2 regions of the Azospira sp. MPR-E4 genome follow, and region 2 is predicted to be linked to the other one. Evidence: predicted binding sites of a transcription regulator. Region 2 holds the regulator's gene; the other holds the start of a gene.
What was found. The regulator FliA, encoded in region 2, starts transcription of late flagellar genes. The targets are predictions, from matches to a motif close to CTAAAGTTNNNNNNNNNNNNGCCGNTA.
Positions count from the first base shown of each region.

Region 1: AC1RTA_RS00630 (DUF5610 domain-containing protein) is a predicted target of FliA. The motif match lies at 2,794-2,820, and genes of this name have one in related genera.

Region 1 is NZ_JBXAST010000001.1:122,550-134,005, reverse strand. It holds gene AC1RTA_RS00635 (ABC transporter permease) at 200-2,701, opposite strand; gene AC1RTA_RS00630 (DUF5610 domain-containing protein) at 2,870-3,475, shown strand; gene radA (DNA repair protein RadA) at 3,578-4,951, opposite strand; gene AC1RTA_RS00620 (PAS domain S-box protein) at 4,985-7,609, opposite strand; gene alr (alanine racemase) at 7,849-8,940, opposite strand; gene AC1RTA_RS00610 (LysR family transcriptional regulator) at 9,063-9,965, opposite strand; gene lplT (lysophospholipid transporter LplT) at 10,164-11,429, shown strand; gene AC1RTA_RS00600 (TPM domain-containing protein) at 11,445-11,456, opposite strand, start outside.
Region 2 is NZ_JBXAST010000020.1:24,466-35,921, forward strand. It holds gene flhA (flagellar biosynthesis protein FlhA) at 1-1,391, shown strand, start outside; gene flhF (flagellar biosynthesis GTPase FlhF) at 1,388-2,767, shown strand; gene AC1RTA_RS08210 (MinD/ParA family ATP-binding protein) at 2,760-3,650, shown strand; gene AC1RTA_RS08215 (RNA polymerase sigma factor FliA) at 3,663-4,403, shown strand; gene AC1RTA_RS08220 (flagellar motor protein) at 4,396-5,136, shown strand; gene motD (flagellar motor protein MotD) at 5,141-5,938, shown strand; gene AC1RTA_RS08230 (flagella synthesis protein FlgN) at 5,996-6,475, opposite strand; gene flgM (flagellar biosynthesis anti-sigma factor FlgM) at 6,501-6,827, opposite strand; gene flgA (flagellar basal body P-ring formation chaperone FlgA) at 6,949-7,848, opposite strand; gene flgB (flagellar basal body rod protein FlgB) at 7,847-8,260, shown strand; gene flgC (flagellar basal body rod protein FlgC) at 8,274-8,678, shown strand; gene AC1RTA_RS08255 (flagellar hook assembly protein FlgD) at 8,702-9,382, shown strand; gene flgE (flagellar hook protein FlgE) at 9,397-10,755, shown strand; gene flgF (flagellar basal-body rod protein FlgF) at 10,799-11,456, shown strand, end outside.

The DNA of each region.
Region 1 (11,456 bases), on a different contig from region 2:
GGACCTAACTAGTAGTAGACGAAAACGTCCAATAAAACGGGGACGCGTCCAATAAGCTGGAATACCGGACAAACCACAAGCCAGCAACCATGCGGCATTCCACTTCCTTATTACTTATTTGCATAATTCTCCCCGCCTACAAACCGGACATTCCTGACAAACAATCATACGTCATACCCAACCTACTCCCCAAACCGCCTCACCCCCCAGCCCTTAGCGCCTCCATCGGTGGCACCCGCAGCAGGCGGGAGGCGGCCAGCCAGCCGGCCAGGGTCACCGCCAGGGCCGCGCCGACGATGGCTGCCGGGAAGACCCACGGTGCGAACTGGTACTCCAGATTGAAGACCTTGGCGGCCAGGAGCCAGCCGACGCCGTGGCTGCCGGCGGCGGCGATCAGGCCCGACAGAGCGCCGACGGCGGCGAATTCGGCCAGGAGGGCGCCCCGCAGTTGCTGGCGGCCGGCGCCCAGGGCGCGCAGCACCGAGAGTTCGTAGCGCCGCTCGTCGTGGGAGGCGGCCAGGGCGCCGTAGAGGACGATGATCCCGGCGGCCAGGGTGAACAGGAAGACGAACTGCACGGCCCGGGATACCTGATCCAGCACCGATTGCAGCTGGCGCACGATGGCCGCCACATCCACCACCGTCAGGTTGGGGAAGCGTTTGACCAGTTCACCCACCCGGTTGGCGGCGTCGTCGGGCAGGTGGAAGCTGGTGATGTAGCTGGCCGGGTACGGTTCCAGCACACCGGGCGGGGCGAGGACGAAGAAATTGACCCGCATGGAATCCCAGTTGAGCTTGCGCAGGCTGGTGACGGTGAGATGCACCGGCTCGCCGGCCACGGTAAAGGTCAGCTCGTCCCCCACTTTCACGCCCAGGGTTTCGGCCAGGCCCTTTTCCACCGAGGCGCTGCCTTTGCCATCCTTCCCCTGTTCGCCGGGGGCGAACCAGCGGCCCTGGGTGATGCTGTTGCCGGGAGGCAGGTCGGCGGCCCAGGAGAGGTTGAATTCCCGCTCCACCAGGCGTTTGGCCCGGTCGTCTTCATAGTCCGCCGGGGTCACGGGGCGGCCGTCGATGCCGGTGAGGCGGCCCCGCACCATGGGCAGGAGTTCGGCGCGGATGCCCATGCGCCCCAGGGCCTCCCCCACTTCCTGGCGCTGCTCGGGCTGGATGTTGATGACGAAGCGGTTGGGCGCGTCCGGCGGCGAGGCCTGGCGCCAGGCCTGCATCAGGTCGCCCCGGGTGACGGTGAGCAGCAGCAGGGCCATCAGGCCCAGGGACAGGGCGACGATCTGGGCCACGCTGGACAGGGAACGCCGCTCCAAACCGGCCAGGCCGTAGCGCCAGCCGAAGCCCACCGCCGGCCCGACCCGGCGCAGGGGCTTGAGCAGGGCCAGGGCCAGACGGGCGATCAGGGCGGTGAGGCCCAGGGCGGCGGTGAAGCCGCCGGCGGCGTAGGCCCCCAGCTTGGGCTCGCCTGCGGCCCAGAAAAGCAGGCCGGCCAGGGCCGCCAGGCCAATGCCGTAGGTGGCGAGGATGGAGGCGTCCGGCTCCCCCAGTTCCCGCCGCAGCACCCGCAGGGTGGGCACCTGGCGCAGTTGCAGGAGGGGCGGCAGGGCGAAGCCGAAGAGCAGCACCAGCCCGGCCACCAGCCCCTGCAGGGCGGGCCACAGGCTGGGTGCCGGCAGGGGCGCGGCCAGCAGGTTGGCCAGCCAGGCGTGGAGCACGAAATGGGCGCCGAAGCCGATGGCCAGCCCCACTGCCGAAGCGGCCAGGCCGAGAATGAGGAACTGGCCCAGGTAGAGCCCCAGCACCTGGCCCTGGGGCGCCCCCAGGCAGCGCATGACGGCGCAGGGATCGAGATGGCGCTGCAGGTAGCGGCGGATGGCCAGGGCCACCCCGGCGGCGGCCAGCACCACGGCCAGCAGGGCGGAAAGGCCGAGAAACTGCTGGGCCCGGTCCACCGCGGTGCGGATTTCCGGGCGGGCATTGCTGGCGTCCTCCACCCGCTCGCCCCGGGTCAGGCGGGGCTCGGCCCAGCGGCGGTAGTCGGCCACCGCCCGGTCCGGGCCGGCCAGCAGCAGGCGGTAGGCGACCCGGCTGCCGGGCTGGATCAGCCGGGTGGCGGGCAGGTCGGCCAGGTTCATCATCAGCCGGGGGGCGACGCTGAAGAAATTGACGCCCCGGTCCGGCTCCAGGGTCAGCACCCCGGCCACGGTGAAGCGGGCCTGGCCCAGGTTGAGGCTCTGCCCCGGCCCGCTGCCGAACTGGGTGGCCAGGCGCTCGTCCAGCCATACCGTGCCGGCCTGGGGCCCGCCCTGGATCTCGCTGTCGGGCGCCCCCAGGCCAGGAGCCAGGCGCAGCTTGCCCCGCAGGGGATAGGCGCTGGAGACGGCCTTGATATCTGCCAGCTGGGCCCCCTCCTCCCCCGTCACCATGCTCGGGAAAACCTGGGTCTGGGCCATCTGCAGGCCCCGCCGCGCCGCCTCGGCGGCAAATTCCGGGGCCAGGGGATGGTCGGAGGTCAGCAGCAGGTCCGCCCCCAGCAACTGGCGGGACTCCCGCTCCAGGGCCTGGCGCACCCGGTCGGTGAAAAATCCGACGGAACTGATGCTGGCCACCGCCACCACCAGGGCCAGGGCCAGCAGGCGCAATTCACCGGCCGAGAAATCCCGGCGCAGGAGGCGGAATGCGAGTGAAAACATGGACAACTCCGGCGAAACGAGCCGCAACGGCACCGGACAACCCCACGGAGAGCCGCGCCAGGCTTGAATCTACAAAAAAAGGTAAAGAAACGTTCAAGTCATTGAAAAAAATGACGTTATGGCAGATAGAGCGAGAAATGCGACCGCCAATATATTTCGGAGACTATCATGCCCAACGACATCGCCGCCCCCCAGGGGCCCAGCCAGCAGACTGCCAGCGCCAACAGCGGCAATTCCCGTGTTTATCCCCAGGAAGAGCATCGGGCGTTGAAGGTCGATACGGCCACCAAGCAGTTCAAGGTCGGCATTCTGGAATCCGCCCTGCAGGTTTCGATCCAGGCCGGCAACGACTCCCAGGCCCTGCTCTTCCGCACCGCCATCGACCGCATCAACGAGGTGCTGGGCATTTCCGAGGGCCCCGACGCGCTGCAGAAGGCCGCCAGCCAGGACAACTCCCCGGAGGCCACCGCCGCCCGCATCCTCTCCTTCACCACCGGTCTTTACGCCGCCTATGCCGCCAAGCGGCCCGACGACGATCCGGAACAGGTGGCATCCGACTTCGTGGACGTGATCCGCAGCGGCTTTGAGAAGGGTTTCAACGAAGCCAAGGACATCCTCAAGGGCCTCAACGTTCTCAACGGCGAGGTGGAAGCCGGCATCAACAAGACCTACCAGCTGGTGCAGAAGGGCATGGACGACTTCCTCGCCCAGTTGCGCAAGCCGAAGGAAGAAGCCCCGGCAGCGACGGCAACCACGCCCAGCGCCACAGCCTGAACCCGGCGGCCACGCCGCCCTCCCCACGCAAAACGGCGGCCCCTGGCCGCCGTTTTCTTTGTAGCGTCAGCGGGCGCCGTACCGCAGCACCCTGGGCCCGCTCTACTCCCAGTCCCGCAGCCGCTCCACCGCCTGTTCGATGCGGCTCACCGCCACCACTTCCAGCCCGGGAATGGGCTGGCGCGGCTTGTTGGCCTCGGGCACCAGGGCCCGGGTGAAGCCCAGCTTGGCCGCTTCCTTGAGCCGTTCCTGGCCCCGGGGCGCCGGGCGGATCTCGCCGGCCAGGCCCACTTCGCCGAAGACCACCAGCTTTTCCGGCAGGGGCCGGTTCTTCAGGGAGGAAATGATGGCCAGCAGCACCGGCAGATCCGCCGCCGGTTCGCTGATCTTGACCCCGCCCACCGCATTGACGAAGACGTCCTGGTCGAAGCAGCCGATGCCGGCGTGGCGGTGCAGCACCGCCAGCAGCATGGCCAGCCGGTTCTGCTCCAGACCGACGGAAAGGCGCCGCGGGCTGCCGCCCATGGTGGTATCCACCAGGGCCTGGATTTCCACCAGCAGGGGCCGGGTGCCTTCCTGGGTCACCAGGACGCAGGAGCCGGCCACCTCCTGGCCGTGCTGGGAAAGGAACAGGGCCGAAGGGTTGGAGACGCCCTTGAGACCCTTGTCGGTCATGCCGAAGACGCCCAGTTCATTGACCGCGCCGTAGCGGTTCTTCACCGCCCGGATGAGGCGGAAGGAGGAATGGGTGTCGCCTTCGAAGTACAGCACCGTATCCACGATGTGTTCCAGCACCCGGGGCCCGGCCAGGGCCCCTTCCTTGGTCACGTGGCCCACCAGGATCACGGTGACGCCGGTCTGCTTGGCCAGCCGGGTCAGCTGGGCGGCGCATTCGCGCACCTGGGCCACGGAGCCGGGAGCCGAGGTGAGCTGGTCGGACCACAGGGTCTGGATGGAGTCGATCACCGCCACCTGGGGCTTTTCCGTCTGCACCACGCCGAGGATGCGTTCCAGGTTGATTTCCGCCAGCAGGGGCAGGCGCTCCACGTCCAGCTGCAGGCGCCGGGCCCGCAGGGCCACCTGCTGCCCCGACTCTTCGCCGCTGACGTAGAGCACCTTGTGCTGGGGCGCCAGGGCGGCCAGGGCCTGCAGCAGCAGGGTGCTCTTGCCGATACCCGGGTCGCCGCCGATGAGCACCACGCCGCCGGCCACCAGGCCGCCGCCCAGGGCCCGGTCAAATTCGGACAGGCCCGTGGGCAGGCGCGCCGCCTCCCGGGTCTCGATCTCGGAGAGGGCCTGCAGCTTGGGCGTGCCGGGGGCCAGGGATTCGAAACGGTGGCCGCCGCCCTTGCCGCCGGCCTCGGCCACGGTTTCCACCAGGGTGTTCCAGGCATTGCAGGCGGAACACTGGCCCTGCCATTTGGGGGACTGGGCACCGCATTCGGTGCAGGTATAGATGCTTTTCGTCTTCGCCATGATGGGCGGGAGGATACACCAGGGCGGCGGCGATCAGGATTCCGGGGCCGGCTGGGGCGGCCGGGCCAGCACCCAGCGGTTCTTGCCGGCCCGCTTGGCCTCGTACATGGCGCCGTCGGCGGCCTGCACCAGCATGTCGGGGCTGGCGTAGGCCTGGTGGAACAGGGCCACGCCGATGCTGGCGCTGACCTGGCAGCGCTGGCCCAGGATGTCGAAGGGCTGCACCAGGGCCTCCAGCACCTTGTTGGCGGCGGTCACCGCATCCTCGTCCTGGCGCACCCCGTGCAGCAGCACGGTGAATTCGTCGCCGCCCATGCGCGCCGCCGTGTCGGACTGGCGCAGGGTCTGTTTCAGGCGGTAGGCGAAGGCCGCCAGCAGCAGGTCGCCGGCCTGGTGACCCTGGCTGTCGTTCACCGCCTTGAAGCCGTCCAGGTCCAGCACCAGCACCGCCAGGCCTTCCTGGTAGCGCTGGGCGCGGAAGAAGGCCTGCTGCAGGCGGTCGAAGAACAGGGTGCGGTTGGGCAGGTCGGTGAGCAGGTCGAAGTGGGCCAGGTGTTCCAGGCGCTGCTCGATGCGCTTGCGTTCGGAAATGTCGTGCTTGATGGCGACGTAGCGCACCACGGCGCCCTGCTCGTTCTTCACCGGGGCGATGGTGAGCAGTTCGTGGTAGAGCATGCCGTCCTTGCGCCGGTTCACCACCTCGCCTCGCCAGGGGTTGCCGGAGGTGATGGTGCCCCACAGCTGGCGGTAGAAATCCGCATCGTGCACCCCGCTCTTGAAGCGGGAAGTGCGCTGGCCCAGGACCTCCTCCAGGCTGTAGCCGGTCATGTCGCAGAAGGCCGGGTTGGCGTATTCCACCACGCCGTTGGCATCGGTGATGATGACTCCCTCCGCCGCCGCATCCACGGCCACGCTGCGGGACTGCAGTTCCTGGCGCAGTTTGCGCTCGGCGGTGATGTCCCGGGTGATGCCGAGCAGGCCGGTGAGGTGCCCCTCGTCGTCCCGCAGCACATTGACGATGGCGTCGGTCCATACGGTGGAGCCGTCCTTGCAGGGCTGTTCCAGCTCCCAGTGGTGCTTCAGCACCTGGCCGGTGCGCAGCAGGTAGGCGAAGCCCTCCGCCGCCTGGGCCATGGAATCCGGGGTCAGGGCCTCGGCCATGGACTGTTGCAGCACCTCCTCCGGGGTGTAGCCCCGCAGCCGTTCCACCGACGGGCTGATGTAGGTGAAGCGGCCGTTGAGGTCCATGGTCCAGATGACGTCGTAGGCCGATTCGGCCAGGGTGCGGAAACGCTGCTCGCTCAGGCCCAGGGCCATCTCGGTGCGCTTGCGCTGGGTGATGTCGTGGAAGGAGAGGACGATGGCCTCCCGTCCCTCGAAGTCGATGCAGGCAGCCGACATCAGCACCCACACCGGCTTGCCCTCCAGGCCCTGCAGCTGCACCTCGAAGCCCAGCCAGCGGCCGCCGCGGCGGTGCAGCTCGTCCACCATCTGCTGGCGCTGTTCCGGGTTGCGCCAGAAGCCCTGGGCCGGCCGGCCGACGACGTCGTGACGGGAGACGCCGTAGTACTCCTCGGCACAGCGGTTGATGTAGAGCAGTTCGCCGTCGGCTTCGGGACGGGTCACCGCCACCGGGAAAGGCGCCTCCTCCATCAGTCCCAGGCAGTTCCTGGCGCTGCGGCGCAGGCGGCGCATGTAGCGGCGCACCAGCACCACCACCAGGGCGACGGCGACCAGGGCCCCCATGCCGGCGGCGAACCACAGGCTGGACTGGCTACCGCTGCCAGCGTTGCCACCCTCGCCCGCGTAGAGCAGGTCATCCAGGGACAGGTCCCGGGGCAGCAATCCCAGGTCGGCGTAGGTGTCGGCCATGTGGCGCCAGCGGCCAACGTGGAAATAGCCCGGCTCCACCAGCTGGGCCTGCACCAGGGGCACCATCTGCTCAGCCTCGAAGGCCAGGTGGTCCCGGCTGTGGCGCCGGCCGTAGTGCTTGAGGATGTAGTCGATGACCTCCTGGGGATGGGCCATGGCATAGCTCCAGCCCTTGAGGCTGGCGGCGCGGAAGGCCTTGAGCCGCTCCGGATGCTGGCGCAGTTCGGCCTGGGTGGAGAACAGGTTGTCGCCGTAGAAATCCAGGCCGCTCGATTCGGGCGTGAACACCACCACCCGCTCGCCCTGCTTGCGCAGTTCGTAGAGTTCGTCGGTGCGGTAGATGGAAAGGGCGTCCACCCGGCCGTCCAGCAGGTCCTGCACGGTCTGGCTGTGGGGCTCCAGGGCCAGGCTATCCGTATCCACCCGCTCCCGGCCCAGGTAGCCGAGCAGTTCGTTGGCCCCCGGCTCGATCATCACCTTCTTGCCGTTGAGGTCGTGGATGTTGCGGATGCCGGCGGCCCGGCGGGCGGCGATGGCCAGGGGCGAATGCTGGAAGATCACCGCCAGCACCAGCACCGGCGCCCCCCGGTGGTAATGCACCAGCAGGTCGCTGGTGCCGACGCCGTACTGGGCCTTGCCCTCCAGCACCGCCTGCACCGCATCCTGGCCCGGCTCCGCTTCCCGGATATCCACCGCCAGGCCCGCCTCCCGGTAGTAGCCCTGCATCTGGGCGGCGTAGTAGCCGGCGAACTGGAACTGGTGGCGCCAGCGCAGTTGCAGCGTCACATTCTCCAGGGCCTGGGCCGGCGCGGCCGGCAGGATGAGGAGCAGAAACGTCAGGCAGGCGGAAAGATGCCGGCATAGCGGCAAGAGCGGACGGCTGGACGGCGAATGGCGCAAGACGGCTCCCCAGGGGCGGGCCGGAAAAAAGGGCCCGGATCAACCCCAAATTCTAGGCTGGGAGCGGAAAAATGAGCGTGACACAGGTCGCACCGGGGCAAAAAAGCCGCCGGCGCTTGCCTGACCTAGTTGCCGATCCAGCGCACCGGCACCCGGGGCGCCAGGGCGCAGAAAAGCTCGTAGCTGATGGTACCGGCGGCGGCGGCCACCACGTCCGCCGGCATGCCCTTGCCCCACAGGGTAACGGGGGAGCCGACACCGGCCTGGGGCAGATCGGTGAGATCGCAGAACAGCATGTCCATGGAAACCCGTCCCGCCGTCACCGTGGGCCGGCCATCCACCAGGATCGGCGTGCCGGGCGGCGCATGGCGCGGGTAGCCGTCGGCATAGCCGCAGGCGACGATGCCGATGCGGCTGGGCCGGGTCGCCTCGAAGATGCCGCCGTAGCCCACCCGCTCCCCGGGGGCCACGTCCTGCACCGCCAGGATTTCGCTTTCCAGGGTCATCACAGGCTTCAGGCCCAGCTCCTCGGCGCTGACCTCGGCAAAGGGACTGCCGCCGTAGAGCAGGATGCCGGGGCGGGCCCAGCCCTGCACCGCCTCCTTGTGCCGCAGCAGGGCCGCCGAATTGGCCAGGGACACCTCGCCCTGCCAGCCGGCGGTCCAGGCGCGGAAGCGCTCCAGCTGCCAATCCACGCCCCGGGCCCCGTCGGCCTCGGCGAAGTGGGTCATGTAGGTCACCGGGCCGATGGCCCGGCTGCGGGCGAGAAAGGCCTGGGCAGCCGGCCAGGTCTGCGCGGTGAAGCCGAGGCGGTGCATGCCGGTATTGAATTTGATGAACACCGGCAGCTTCACCGGCAGGCCGGCGGCCTCGATGGCTTCCAGCTGTTCCAGGCGGTGCACCGCGGGAATGATGCCCAGTTCCGCCACCGCCTCCAGGTCTTCCGGCTGGAAGAAGCCTTCCAGCAGCAGGATCGGTTCCCGGATGCCGGCTTCCCGCAATTTCGCCGCCTCGCTCAGGTCCAGCAGGGCAAAGCCGTCGGTGAGACCGGCCAGGGCCTGGGCCACCGGCAGCATGCCGTGGCCGTAGGCATTGGCCTTGATCACGGCGAACAGGCGGGCGGGACCGGCAACACCCTGGTCGGCATGTTGGCGGGCCACGGCGAGATTGTGCTTGAGCGCCCCCAGATCGATGGTGGCGCGGATGGGACGGGGCATGGGCGGGAACGGTGATGGATGAAGAAGATGGCGCGCCGCGGGCGGGCGCAGGCGGCCATATTACGCCAAGGCGGCGCCGGAGGGAAAAGACGCCGCCAGGCGCCCCCCCCGCCGGCACCGCCTCAGGCGGCGTATTCCTGCAGCTTGCGGCGGGCGAAATCGACGAAGGAAGTGACCAGCTTGGAGCGGAACTTCTCCTTCGGCGTCACCAGGGACAGGGGCCGGGTCAGCCGGGGCGAGAGGGGAATGGCCACCAGATGCTGCAGCTGCAGTTCCTTGTGGAAACTGGCCCGGGAGACGATGGCCACGCCCAGGCCGGTGCTGACCACGCCCTTGAGGGCCTCGGGGCTGCCCAGTTCCATCAGCACCTTGAGGCTGGCCGGGTCCACCCCGGCCTGGCGGAAGTAGTTGTCGGTCACCTCCCGGGTGCCCGAACCCGGTTCCCGGGCGATGAAGGCGTGGTCCCGCAGCATGGCCGGGGTGATGGCCGACTCCCGGGCCAGGGGATGGCTGGGGGAGCAGATCACCTGCAACTCGTCGTCGCAACAGGTTTCGGCCTGCAGCTGGGGCAGGTGCTCGATGGCCTCGGTGATGCCCAGATCCAGGGAATGCTCGGCCACCCGGTTCTCGATGGTTTCCGAATTGCCCACCACCAGCCGGGCCCGTACGTTGGGATAGAGGGCATTGAACTCCCCCAGCACCCGGGGCAGCATGAATTCGGCGATGGTGATGCTGGCTCCCACCAGCAGGGGGCCCCGCATCTGGCCGGTCATTTCCGCCAGGCGGGCCTCCAGGTCGGCGTATTCGCCGAGGATGCGGTCGGCGTACTCCAGGGCCAGCTCGCCGGCGGGGGTGAGGGAAATGCGGCCGTGGCCCCGGTCGAAGAGGCGGGTGTTGAAGTGCTCTTCCAGCTGCTTGATCTGGAAGGTGACCGCGGGCTGGGTCATGTAAAGGGTCTCCGCCGCCTTGGTAAAGCTCAGTTGCTTGGCAACGGCATGGAACACCTGCAGGCGGCGATCGGCCATAAGTGGGAAACCTCCCTGAATTTATGGGGGTTATTCAAACATAAAGCCCGTTCCGGCGGAAGCTGCCAAAGGCCCGTCCCACGGGCATTCACCCCACTTTCATCACAAAGTTAAGCCTTTCGTGGTATAAACCTTCGCCCAACAAGACCTATTCGACGCGAGACACTCCATCGCCCGCTGCCCGGGGCGACCTACCTGATGCAGATCGGCTTTTACATCATCATGGCGGCGCAGTTTTTCTCTGCGCTGGCCGACAATGCCCTGCTCATCGCCGCCATCTACGCCCTGCGCGAGATGCAGGCGCCTGATGCCTATGCACCGCTGCTGAAGCTCTTCTTTACCGTCTCCTACGTCCTCCTGGCGGCCTTCGTCGGCGCCTTCGCCGACTCCATGCCCAAGTGGCGGGTGATGTTCATCAGCAACGGCATCAAGATCTTCGGCTGCGCCCTCATGTTCTTCCACGTCCATCCCCTGGCGGCCTACGCCGTGGTGGGCCTGGGCGCCGCCGCCTACTCGCCGGCCAAGTACGGCATCCTCACCGAGTACCTGCCCCACCGCCTGCTGGTCCTGGCCAACGGCTGGATCGAAGGCCTCACCGTGGGCGCCATCATCCTCGGCACGGTCCTCGGCGGCGCCCTGATCCAGCCCAAGATATCGGCCATGCTGCTCGGCTTCGACCTGCCCTTCGTCGATACCCCCATCGACACGGTGGTGGAAATGGCCCTCTGCGTGGTGGGCCTGCTCTACCTGATCGCCGCCGTCTTCAATCTCTACATCCCGGACACCGGGGTCGATCACAAGCCCCTGAAAAAGAATCCCTGGTACCTGCTGCACGAGTTCGGCCACTGTCTGGCCCTCTTGTGGCGGGACCGCCTGGGGCAGATTTCCCTGGCCGTCACCACCCTCTTCTGGGGCGCCGGCGCCACCCTGCAATTCATCGTCATCAAGTGGGCCGAGGCGGCCCTGCACCTGGACCTGTCCAAGTCCTCCATGCTGCAGGGCGTGGTGGCCCTGGGCGTGGCCGTGGGCGCCGCCGTGGCCGCCAAGTTCATCACCCTGCGCAAGTCGATCCGGGTCATTCCCCTGGGCATCGCCATGGGCATCATCGTCATCGGCATGAATTTCGTGCGGGACTTCTGGGTCGCCGTACCTCTGCTGATCCTCATCGGCGCCCTCTCCGGCTTCTTCGTGGTGCCCATGAACGCCCTGCTGCAGCACCGGGGCCACATCCTAATGGGGGCCGGCCATTCCATCGCCGTGCAGAACTTCAACGAGAACCTCTCCATCCTCATCATGACCGGCCTCTACGCCGCCATGATCAAGGCCGACTTCTCCATCTACACCGTCATCACCCTGTTCGGCCTCTTCGTCGCCGCCGCCATGTGGCTGGTGCGCCGGCGCCACCAGGCCAACCAGCGGGAACGGGACGACGTCATCCACCTGGACGACTGCAACGCCCACTGAGCCCGGGCGCGGGCCTCAGAGCATCAG
Region 2 (11,456 bases):
TGGACGTGGGGGTGGCGGCCAAGAACTACACCCTGCTGACCATCGGCGACGGCCTGGTGGCCCAGATTCCGGCGCTGATCATTTCCATCGCTGCCGGTATGGTGGTGACCCGGGTGGGGGATGACCAGGACATCAGCAGCCAGTTCCTTGGCCAGATGTTCGCCAATCCCCGGGTGATGTGGATTACCGCCGCCATTCTCGGAATCATGGGCCTGATTCCGGGTATGCCCAACTTTGTTTTCATCCTCCTTGCCGCCATGTTGGGTGGCTTGGGTTACCTGCTTTCCAAGCGGGCTGAGCTGGTCAAGACTGCACCGGTGCCGGTGCAGGCGCCGCCGGCGCCCGAGAACATGGAAGCCAGCTGGAACGACGTGGCGCCGCTGGACGTGCTGGGCCTGGAAGTGGGCTACCGTCTGATCCCGGTGGTGGACAAGTCCCAGGATGGGGAACTGCTGCGGCGCATCCGTGGCATCCGCAAGAAATTTGCCCAGGAAGTGGGCTTCCTGGTGCCGCCGGTGCACATCCGGGACAACCTGGAACTGCGCCCCAACGCCTATCGCATCCAGCTGAAGGGGGTCGAGGTCGGCGGTGGCGAAGCCTTCCCCGGCCAGTTCCTGGCCATCAATCCCGGCCGGGTGGCCGGTACCGTGTCCGGAACCCCGACCAAGGATCCGGCCTTCGGCCTGCCGGCTGTCTGGATCGACGCCAGCCTGCGGGAACAGGCCCAGTCCTACGGCTACACCGTGGTGGATGCCTCCACCGTGGTCGCCACCCACCTCAACCACCTGATCCTGTCCCATGCCGCCGAACTCCTGGGGCGCCAGGAAACCCAGCAGCTGCTGGACCATCTGGCCAAGGAAATGCCCAAGCTGGCCGAGGATCTGGTGCCCAAGGTCATTCCCCTGGGAACGCTGCAGAAGGTGCTGCAGAACCTGCTGGAAGAAGGCGTGCATATCCGCGACATGCGCACCATCATCGAAACCCTGGCCGACCACGCGCCCCGCAATGCCGATCCGGAGGCCCTGACCTCCACCGTGCGCGTCGCCCTGGGGCGCAGCATCATCCAGCAGCTCTATCCCGGCACCGCCGACATGCAGGTCATGTCCCTGGACCCTCAACTGGAACGCATCCTGGTCCAGGCTGTTGCCGGTTCCGGCGAAGGCAGCCTGGAGCCCGGCCTGGCCGATACCCTGATGCGCGAGACCGCCGCCGCCGCCCAGCGTCAGGAAGAACTGGGCCTGCCCGCGGTGCTGCTGGTGCCGGCCAGCATCCGTACCCTTCTTTCCCGCTTCCTGCGGCGCACCGTGAGCCAGCTCAAGGTGATCGCCCACAGTGAAGTTCCCGAATCCAAAATCATCAAAGTCACCTCGCTCATCGGGGGTAGATCATGAACGTCAAAAAATTCATCGCCGTAAATGCCCGGGAAGCCCTGCGTAAGGTCAAAGAGACCTTGGGTCCCGACGCCATCATCCTCTCCAACCGGGGCGTTCCCGGCGGCGTGGAAATAATGGCGGTCGCTTCCCGCGACATGGCCATGATCGTGCCCGGCCCCTCCCGGGACGAGGTGGCGGTGGAGGACTACAAGGTCAGCCTCTCCAGCGCCTCCCGCCCTGCACCAGCTGCGGCGCCGGCCCGGCCTGCCCCTGCTCCCCGAGCCGCAGAAATGCAGCCTTCCCAGCGTGGTGCCGCTGCAAACCCCGCCAGTGGCCCCATCCCGGCCGTCGCCCGCCCGGCTCAGCGTCCGGCGCCCCGTCCCGAGATGGCCGCCCGCTCCGGCGCTACCCGCGCGGTGCGCGAGGAAGAGGAAATCCCGGCTGCGGTCATGATGGAAGAGATCCGCGCCCTGCGCAAAATCGTCGAGCAGCACATGGCCGGTTTCGCCTGGGGCGAGACCGCCCGCATGGAGCCGGTGAAGACGGACATGCTGCGCCAGATGCTGGATGCCGGCTTCTCCCCCCAGTTTTCCCGCGAACTGCTGGCCGAGCTACCTGCCGAACTGGATGCATCCCAGGCCCAGGCCTGGATCAAGGGTGCCGCCGACCGTTCCCTGCTGACCATCGGCAACGACAATGACATCATCGACCGGGGCGGCGTGTACGCCCTGGTGGGTCCCACCGGGGTCGGCAAGACCACCACCACCGCCAAGCTGGCCGCCCGTTGCGTGGTGCGCCACGGTGCCGACAAGCTGGCTCTGGTCACCACCGACGGCTACCGGATCGGCGCTCACGAGCAGTTGCGTATCTATGGCCGCATCCTCGGCGTTTCCGTGCATCTGGTGCGGGACGTGGGCGATCTGCGCAATACCCTGGAAGAACTGTCCCACAAGCACATGGTGCTGATCGACACCATGGGCATGAGCCAGAAGGACCGCCTGGTGGCCGAGCAGATCTCCATGCTGATGGGCGCCAACGGCGACGTGCGCCGCCTGCTCTGCCTGTCGGCCACCAGCCGCGGCGATACTTTGGATGATGTGATTTCCGCCTACCAGGGCGAAGACCTGGCCGGCTGCATCCTGACCAAGGTGGACGAAGCTGCCAGCCTGGCGACGCCCCTGGATGCCATCATGCGCCACGGCCTCAAGCTGCACTACGTCTCCAACGGCCAGCGCGTGCCGGAAGATCTGCACCTGCCTAACCGGGCCTATCTGCTGCACCGGGCCTTCAAGGACTTGCCGGAAACCTCTCCCCATCGCTATGCCGGCGTCGAGCCGGCCCTGATGATGGCCAATGCGGGCCTGACCGGCACCTATGGAGGCCGTCGTGGCTGAATTCCGGGGTGACCAGGCGGCCGGCTTGCGCCGCCTGTTCGGGCGCGAGCAACTGCGGGTGGTGAGTTTTGCCGCCGGCTGCGAAGGCGTCGGCAAAAGCGTTGCCGTAGCCAATCTGGCGGCCGCCCTGGCGCGCCAGGGCAAGGAAGTCCTGATCCTGGACGAGAATACCGGCGCCGATAACCAGGCCGCCCTGTTCGGCGTGCCGGCCCGTTATGACCTGGTGCACGTGGTGAATCGGGAAAAGCCCCTGGAAGAGGTGCTGCTCGCCGCTGGAGCCGGTGTGCGCCTGCTGCCGGCGGCCCGGGCCGTGAAGAAGCTTTCCCGTTTTTCCCTGGCACAGAAGCAGGCCCTGGTGGAAGGCCTGGCGGAGATGGAGCATCCGGCCGACGTCATCCTGGTGGATACGGCGGTGGATCATCCCCTGGGTTTCTCGCCCCTTGGCCTGGCAGCCCAGGAAACGGTGATCGTGCTCTCTGCCACCGGCTCCGCCATCACCGAGGCCTATGCCCTGATCAAGAAAATGAGCACCGGCTACGCCCGGCGCGACTTCCGCATCCTGGTGAACAAGGTCAAGGCCGCCGCCGATGCGGAAGCGATTTTCGACAACATCGCCCAGGTTGCCAGCCAGCGCCTGCACGTCAGCCTGGACTACAGCGGCTGCATCCCCCTGGACGATGCCCTGCGCCAGTCGTCCCGACTCGCCCAGCCTGTGGTTACGGCGTTCCCGGACAGTCCGGCAGCCCGCAGCCTGCGCGGCCTGGCGGCCGACATGCTGCACTGGCCTCAGTCGGGTAGGGAAGGGGGCGGACTCGAACAATTCGTGCAACAGCTGCTACACTTGAGCCAACGCATTACGCCGAGCCCTATCCACGCCGGATAGCCCAACCGACATATGTATAACGCCGCTGGTCAGCTCGACAAGGAACAGCTCGTCCAGCGCTTCGCTCCTCTCGTCAAGCGCATCGCTTACCACCTGATGGCACGCCTGCCGTCCAGTGTGCAGGTGGAGGATTTGGTGCAGAACGGGATGATCGGTCTGCTGGATGCCATGAACCGGTTCGAGACCGGGCACGGCGCCCAGTTCGAGACCTACGCGGCGCAGCGCATCCGGGGGGCCATGCTGGATGGCCTGCGGGAAAACGACTGGCTGCCCCGGGGATTGCGCCGGGACCTGCGCCGCATCGAACAAGCCATCACCCAACTCGAACAGGAGCACGGTCGCGTGCCGACGGAAAAGGAGTTGGCCGAAGCCATGGACATGTCCCTGGCCGATTACCAGAAAATGCTGGGCGAAGCCCGGGGCCATCAACTGCTCTACTTCGAAGACTTCACCGAAGAGGGCGAGGAAGGCTTCCTGGAGCGCCACCTGACGGATCACGATGCCGATCCCCTGCGCCTGCTCGAGGAGCAGAGCCTGCGGCAGACCCTGGTGGCTTCCATCGGCGAGCTGCCGGAACGGGAAAAATTGATGATGGCCCTCTACTATGAGCAGGACCTCAATCTGCGGGAAATCGGCGAAGTCATGGGGGTGACCGAGTCCCGCGTCTGTCAGCTGCATAGTCAGGCCATCGCCCGCTTGCGGGCCAAGGTTCTGGGTGAGACTTCAGGAAAGAAGAAAAAACGCCATGGATAGCATAAGCATTATCGGTTTGCTCCTGGGGCTTGGCGCCATCATCGGGGGTCAGATTCTCGAAGGGGGGCACCTCGGCTCCCTGCTGCAGCCCACCGCTGCCATGATCGTGCTGGGGGGGACCTTCGGTGCCGTCCTGCTGCAAAGTCCCGTATCCACCGTGGTCCGGGCTTTCAAGATGCTCAAGTGGGTGTGGGTGCCGCCGGCGGTCAATCACGCCTGGATGATCAACAGCATTTCCGACTGGAGTCATGTCTCCCGGCGCGAGGGCCTGCTGGCCCTGGAGGGGTTCATCGCCCAGTTGCGCGATCCGTTTATCCAGAAAGGGCTGCAACTGCTGGTGGACGGTGCGGAGCCGGAACGTCTGCGGGAGGTGCTGGAGGTGGAAATCGGCACCTATGAAGAGGAGCTGAAGGCCGGTGCCAAGTTCTGGGAATCCGCCGGCGGCTTCTCTCCCACCATCGGCATTATCGGCGCGGTGATGGGTCTGATCCACGTGATGGAGAACCTGTCCGATCCCTCCAAATTGGGGGCCGGTATCGCCGTCGCCTTCGTGGCCACCATTTACGGCGTCGGCATGGCCAACCTGGTGCTGATTCCCATGTCCACCAAACTGAAGGCTCATATTGCCCGCCTGGTGACCCTGCGGGAAATGCTGGTGGATGGCCTGGTCGGCATCGCCAACGGCGACAACCCGCGCATAATCGAGAGCCGCCTCCAGGGTTACGTGAGCTGATCCCATGGGACGCCGCAATAAAAAGCACGCGGACGAGCACGAAAATCTGGAGCGCTGGCTCGTTTCCTACGCCGACTTCATTACCCTGCTGTTTGCCTTCTTCGTGGTGATGTACGCCATCTCGTCGGTGAACGAGGGTAAGTACCGGGTGCTATCGGATTCCCTGATCACTGCCTTCAAGAATCCCTCCATCGTCGATGGGGGCGCCATCACGGTCGTGCCCAAGCGGACGCCGGACAGTGTGGTCAAGCAGATCGTGGTGAAGGAGGATCCCAAGGTCGTCGAGGCCAAACAGCAGCAACGGGACAAGATGCGCAATGTGGCCAAGGACATTTTTGCCGTCCTGGCGCCCCTGGTGCAGCAGGGCAAGGTCAGGGTGCTGGAAACGGCCCGTGGCGTCACTATCGAAATCAACGACAGCATTCTCTTCGCCCCAGGTCAGGCCCAGCTGGAACAGACCTCCATCCGGGCCATGCGGGCGGTCGGTGAGGTACTGGCGCCGACGGATTTCCCCATCACCATCGAAGGGCATACCGACAACATCCCCATCCGAACCGCCCAATTTCCGTCGAACTGGGAGTTGTCAGCGGTGCGGGCCACCACGGTGCTGCGGTTGTTTGTCGATGCCGGAGTCGCTCCTACCCATCTGACAGCCATCGGTTACGGCGAAACCCGGCCGGTCGAGATGAATGAGACGGTGGAAGGGCGGGCCCGGAACCGGCGGGTCAGCATCCTGATTGATTCCATGCTGCCGGAAAAGCCAACGCCTACCGCGCCAGGAACTGCTGCGGTTACCAATTAAAAGCAGGATGCTCTCTACAGGAGAGTGGAAGGAATTCTGGGGGCGCATAGGGCAAACTCAGGCGGCGTCAATGATGCGCCGGCCGGAGAGCTGAGTAGGCTGCCCATCAGGGCCGTAGAGGCTGTTATGAGACCTGGAGGTGGTCACCAAGGCGTTGAGCAACTGTTGATTGTGCTGCATGCGCATGGAGATGAGTTTGCCGTTCAAAAGGTTCAGTTCCTTGGCCTCCGCCACGAGCTTTTTCAGCTGGCCCCACAGGTCGGCGATATGTGCCGCTTTTGGATTTTCCGCTAGCCACGCTTCTATCCCAGTTCGGTCATGCTGTAGGCCGCAGGTAGAGAGGAACTGGTTGCGATTATCGCTCTGACGGTTGAGGGCGGCGACCAAGGTCATTTTTTCCGCAGTGATGTATTCCATCACTTGGGTATCACCGCCCTTTATGGCTTCCTGTTCCTTCTGCAGTAGGGCGACGAATGACTCCATTAGCTCGGCCTCAGCGGCCAAATGATCAGGTAGGGAGTGAATAACATCAGGCATAGGCGTTAAGCCCCTGCGGGGCAAGTCAGGTCTTGGCCTGCTTTGCAAGCAACTCCTGTGCCGAACTTATGAGTCGGTCAGCGATGGCTCCGGCATTGATGGAGAACCGTCCTTCCGCGATGGCCTGCTTAATGGCGGCTACCCGGTTGGAATCCACTTGGCCTGCTCCGTCTGCTTCCAAGCTGGAGTGTAGGCGTCCCGATAGGCTCAACTGAACCTCCCCGCCACCTTCAGTGACGGGGGACTGGGGCCGGCTGGCGCGCTTTGCTGTCTCTAATCCGGGGCTGCCGGCCGGGGCGAGAGAGGCGTCAATTTTCACGGCGAACCCTTTCAATAAGTATTTCTCAAACACTACTACGACACGAGGCGGCAAAACTTGAGGCCGGAATGTGGCTTTGCAGCACCTACACCCTTCTCCATTCTAGCGGAAGCGAGCATGAAAGTCTTAGTTACCTCCGGGGTTGGGTGCGGGCTCAGTAACCGATTTCGATGATGCCGCCTGGCCTGGCAATACCGCTAACGCTCTGGCCGTTGGCTGTGCGGGCCTGGGCAATCTGGCCGTCTGCAGCATTGTTCATGGCTCGACCTTCGCTACTTGCTGAGAATCCAGGGCCTCGGGAGAGAATTTTTACTGTCTGCCCTTGCTGGATTACTAGGGGCGCCATAAGCATTTCCGCTCGTAGCGGCTGTCCTGCTCCGATGGCGTTGCGGATGGTTTTGCCAATGGCTTGCTGGGCGTCAGTGACAACTCCGGCCGGCAGACTGGCTAAATCCCCGCTTTGAGTGGATACATCGTTGAGCGAAAGGGGTTGTCCCGGACTTAGGGGGCGGGCGCTGATGATGTAGTTGGCCTGAACACTGACTTGGGCGGGGACATAGATAATCCAGCCGGCGTCCCCTAGGCAACGAACCCCCACGGTGACTTTCCCCCACAGTCTAGACCCGGGCGGGAGAAAAGCTTCGACAGCGGGGCAGGGGGTGAGTTGGGTCCGACTATCCAGGGGGCTGATACTGAACTGGACCCGGCCGGGTAGGCCTTTGGTCTGGGTGCGGAGGAACTGGTCTACAGCATTGATGACAACGTCTCCGCTGCTCTGGGCCCATACCCAAGATGAAAGGAAGACAAGCAACAGAAAGGCGGACTTGCGACCTAGCAAGCGCAGGCGGATCAGGAGTCGGGCAAGGGTAGTCATGGGCCTATTTTGCCCCAGGCGGTAGGAAACCGGTATCTGTTCCTGCCGGACGCGGCAAGATTTGCCGTTGGGGCCAGCTCCTTTTTTGCTCACACTGAGACTTCCCACTCGGTCACTGAGTGAATTTCTGGCACGAAGTATGCATTGCTTGTTGCAAGACAAATGTAAAGGTGTAGCCATGGTGAGCAAGCTTGATCAGACCATCAATTTTCATCGCCAAGCACTGGGCTTGCGGGCCTATCGGCAGCAGGTGCTAGCCGCGAATATCGCCAACTCGGACACGCCTAACTACAAGGCTCGGGACATCGATTTCTCCGCCGCCCTGGACAATGCCTTGGCGGGCAAGCAGACCGGTGACCTGGGCTTGGCTCGCACCTCCACCCGGCACATCGCTGGTGCCGGCAATTCTGGCCCTGCGCCCCTGCTTTACCGCAGTTCCTTCCAACCTAGCGCTGACGGCAATACGGTGGACATGGACATTGAGCGGGCCAAATTCGCGGAAAACGCCATGCAGTACGAGGCCAGCGTTCAGTTCATCGGCGGCCAGTTTAAGACCATGCTGTCGGCTATCCAGGGCCAGGGCGGCCAATAAGGAAATCTAAGCCATGAGTATTTTCAATATGTTCCACGTGGCGGGCAGCGCTCTCACCGCCCAATCCGTCCGTCTCAATGCCGTGGCCTCGAATATGGCCAACGCCGATAGCATCACCAGCGCCGACGGCCGTCCCTATCGGGCCAAGCAGGTGGTCTTCGAAACCACTCCAGTCGGCAGTGAGGCAGCCCAGGGGGTGCGGGTCAAAGAGGTAGTAGAGAGCGCTGCGCCGCCTCGTATGGTGTTTGATCCCAAAAATCCGGCAGCAAATGCCGACGGCTACGTCTCGATGCCTAACGTGGATGTGGTGGAGGAGATGGTCAATATGATTTCTGCCTCCCGTTCCTATCAGAGCAATGCTGACGTGATGAACACGGCCAGGACATTGCTGATGCGCACGCTGGCCATGGGCCAGTAACCCGACTGCAGGAGTAAATGAACATGGCTACCACCGTCGAAAACAATCCCTATTCCGGTCTTAATGGTGTGTCCACAGGCAAGACCACCGACAAATCTTCCAGTAAGAGCTCTGCTGACGAGATTCAGAACCAATTCATGACCATGCTGGTGACCCAGTTACGTAACCAGGATCCACTGAATCCCATGCAGAGCGCCGAAATGACCAGCCAGCTGGCGCAGATCAATACCGTTAGCGGCATCGAAAAACTCAATTCCACCCTATCCAGCATGATGAGCACCTACAACGCTTCCCAGTCCATGCAGGCGGCGGCAATGCTCGGCAAAAACGTCCTCATCCCGGGCGGCAATCTTGGCCTAGTGAAGAGCCAGGCGGTAGGCGGTTTTGAGCTGGACGGCGATGCGGATAAGGTAACCCTGACCATCAAGGATGCCGACGGCAAGGTGGTAAATACCGTGGATCTCGGTGCCGCTAAGGCTGGCAGCCATCTCTATGCCTGGGATGGCAAGGATGATACTGACACGGTGTTGAAGGACGGAACCTATACCGTGACGGTAGAGGCTACTAAGGGCGGTACGGCGGTGACCAGTCGCCCCCTGCAACTTGGCATGGTTTCTGCTGTAGTACGAGGGAAGTCGGGTTACCAGCTTGATGTGGGCACCGGCACCCTGATCAACTATGACGATGTACGGCAAATTCTGTAAGGCAGGAGAAAGATATGGCATTCCAGCAAGGCTTGAGCGGCCTCAATTCCTCGGCAAAGGCTTTGGACGTCATCGGCAACAACGTTGCCAACTCCAGCACGGTAGGCTTTAAGGCTGCCGAGGGCCATTTCGCCGATGTCTATGCTGCTTCCCTGGGTAACGGGGGGGCAAGCCAGATCGGTATCGGTACCAATTTGGCCGCCATCATGCAGCAATTCACCCAGGGGAACGTGTCTACCACCAACAATACCCTGGACATTGCCATCAACGGCAACGGCTTTTTCCGCCTCAGCCAGAACGGCGCGGTGAGCTACAGCCGCAACGGCCAGTTCCATCTGGACAAGAACGGTTACATTGTCAATGACCAAAATCTGCGCCTGACGGGCTATCCCGCCGGTGCCGACGGCACCATCCGTCCCCAGACGCCGACGGAATTACAGATTACCCCCGACCTCCTCAGCCTGAATCCGGTGGCTACCGGTCAGAGTGTTGGTGGGGAATACGCTGGGGTACGCCTGTCCCTGGCTCTGGACTCCCGGGAAAAATCCAAGACCTGGACTGCTCCGCCCGCCGCCCAGGCCATTCCCAGCGTTGACCCGGCCATGTACAACTACTCCACGGCCCAGACTATCTACGATACCTTGGGTAATGCCCATACCCTGACCTATTACTTCGTCAAGGAAGCAGCTACAAACAGCTGGCGCATGTATGGTTCCGTGGATGGCACATCCACACGTTCGGCGGATGGTAACACCCCCTTGAACATGGACGTGGGGGTCCCGGTGACCTTCAACACCAGTGGTCAATTGGTGAGCTTCAATGGGGATGCCACCACCCCTTTCGAGGCTGCCCTATCCTTCAACATCAATAAGGTTGTGTCTGACCTGCAGACTGCCAACCCTGCTGTGCCCAACAACGGCGCGGCAGCCACCCTGGCCTTCAATATCAACTTCACCGGTAGCACCCAGACCGGCCAAGCCACCTCAGTCAAGCGCATGCTGCAAGATGGCTACAGTGCTGGCAACCTGAATGGTATGAGCATCAGCAGTGAAGGTGTTATCCAGGGGCGTTACAGCAACGGTCAGACTCGCAATATCGGGCAGATGGTGCTGGCTAACTTTGACAACCCCAATGGCCTGCAGTCCATCGGTGGCAATCAGTGGATCGAGACTTCGGAGTCTGGCCAGCCTACTGTAGGGTCCCCGGGTAGCGGCCGCCTCGGTGCGGTGCAATCCAATGCGGTGGAAGAGTCCAATGTGGACCTGACTTCGGAGCTGGTGAAAATGATCACCCAGCAGCGAAACTACCAGGCCAACTCCCAGACCATCAAGACCCAGGACCAGATCATGCAGACCATCGTCAATCTGCGCTGATCAATAAGCTGAATCACCTACCTCAACTGTACGGACTACACCAATGGATCGCCTGATATATACCTCCATGACCGGTGCCAAGCATGCTTTCATGCGGCAGGCCGGCGTGGCGCACAATCTGGCGAACGCTTCCACCATCGGCTACCGCTCCCAGGAACATCATTTCCGGGCGGTGCCCCTGCAGGGGGAGGGCTTCCCTTCCCGCACCTTCACGGTGGATGCTTCTGTGAAGGATGTCATGGACCAGGGGCCGATGATGTTCACCGGCCGTTCTCTGGATGTGGCTGTTCAGGGCAAGGGGTGGATCGCGGTGCAGGGTGCTGATGGCCGGGAAGGTTACACGCGAGCCGGCAGTTTCAATGTCAATGCCAACGGCCAGCTGCAGACCAAGGATGGCAACAATGTCATGGGAGAGGGTGGTCCCATCAGCATTCCGCCGGATTCCACCATCGCCATTGCTCCGGACGGTACCATTTCCGTGGTTCCCACCTTCGGTACTCCGAATACCACCAATGTGGTCGGCCGCCTGAAGCTGGTTAATCCCCCTGAGGAGCAGCTGGAGCGTGGCGCCGATGGGCTGTTTCGTCAGAAGAACGGTCAGCCTGCCGAGTTGGACGCCAATGTCCGCGTTGTCCCGGAAACCCTGGAAGGCAGCAATGTGAATGTGGTGGATGCCATGGTCAATATGATTTCCATCGCTC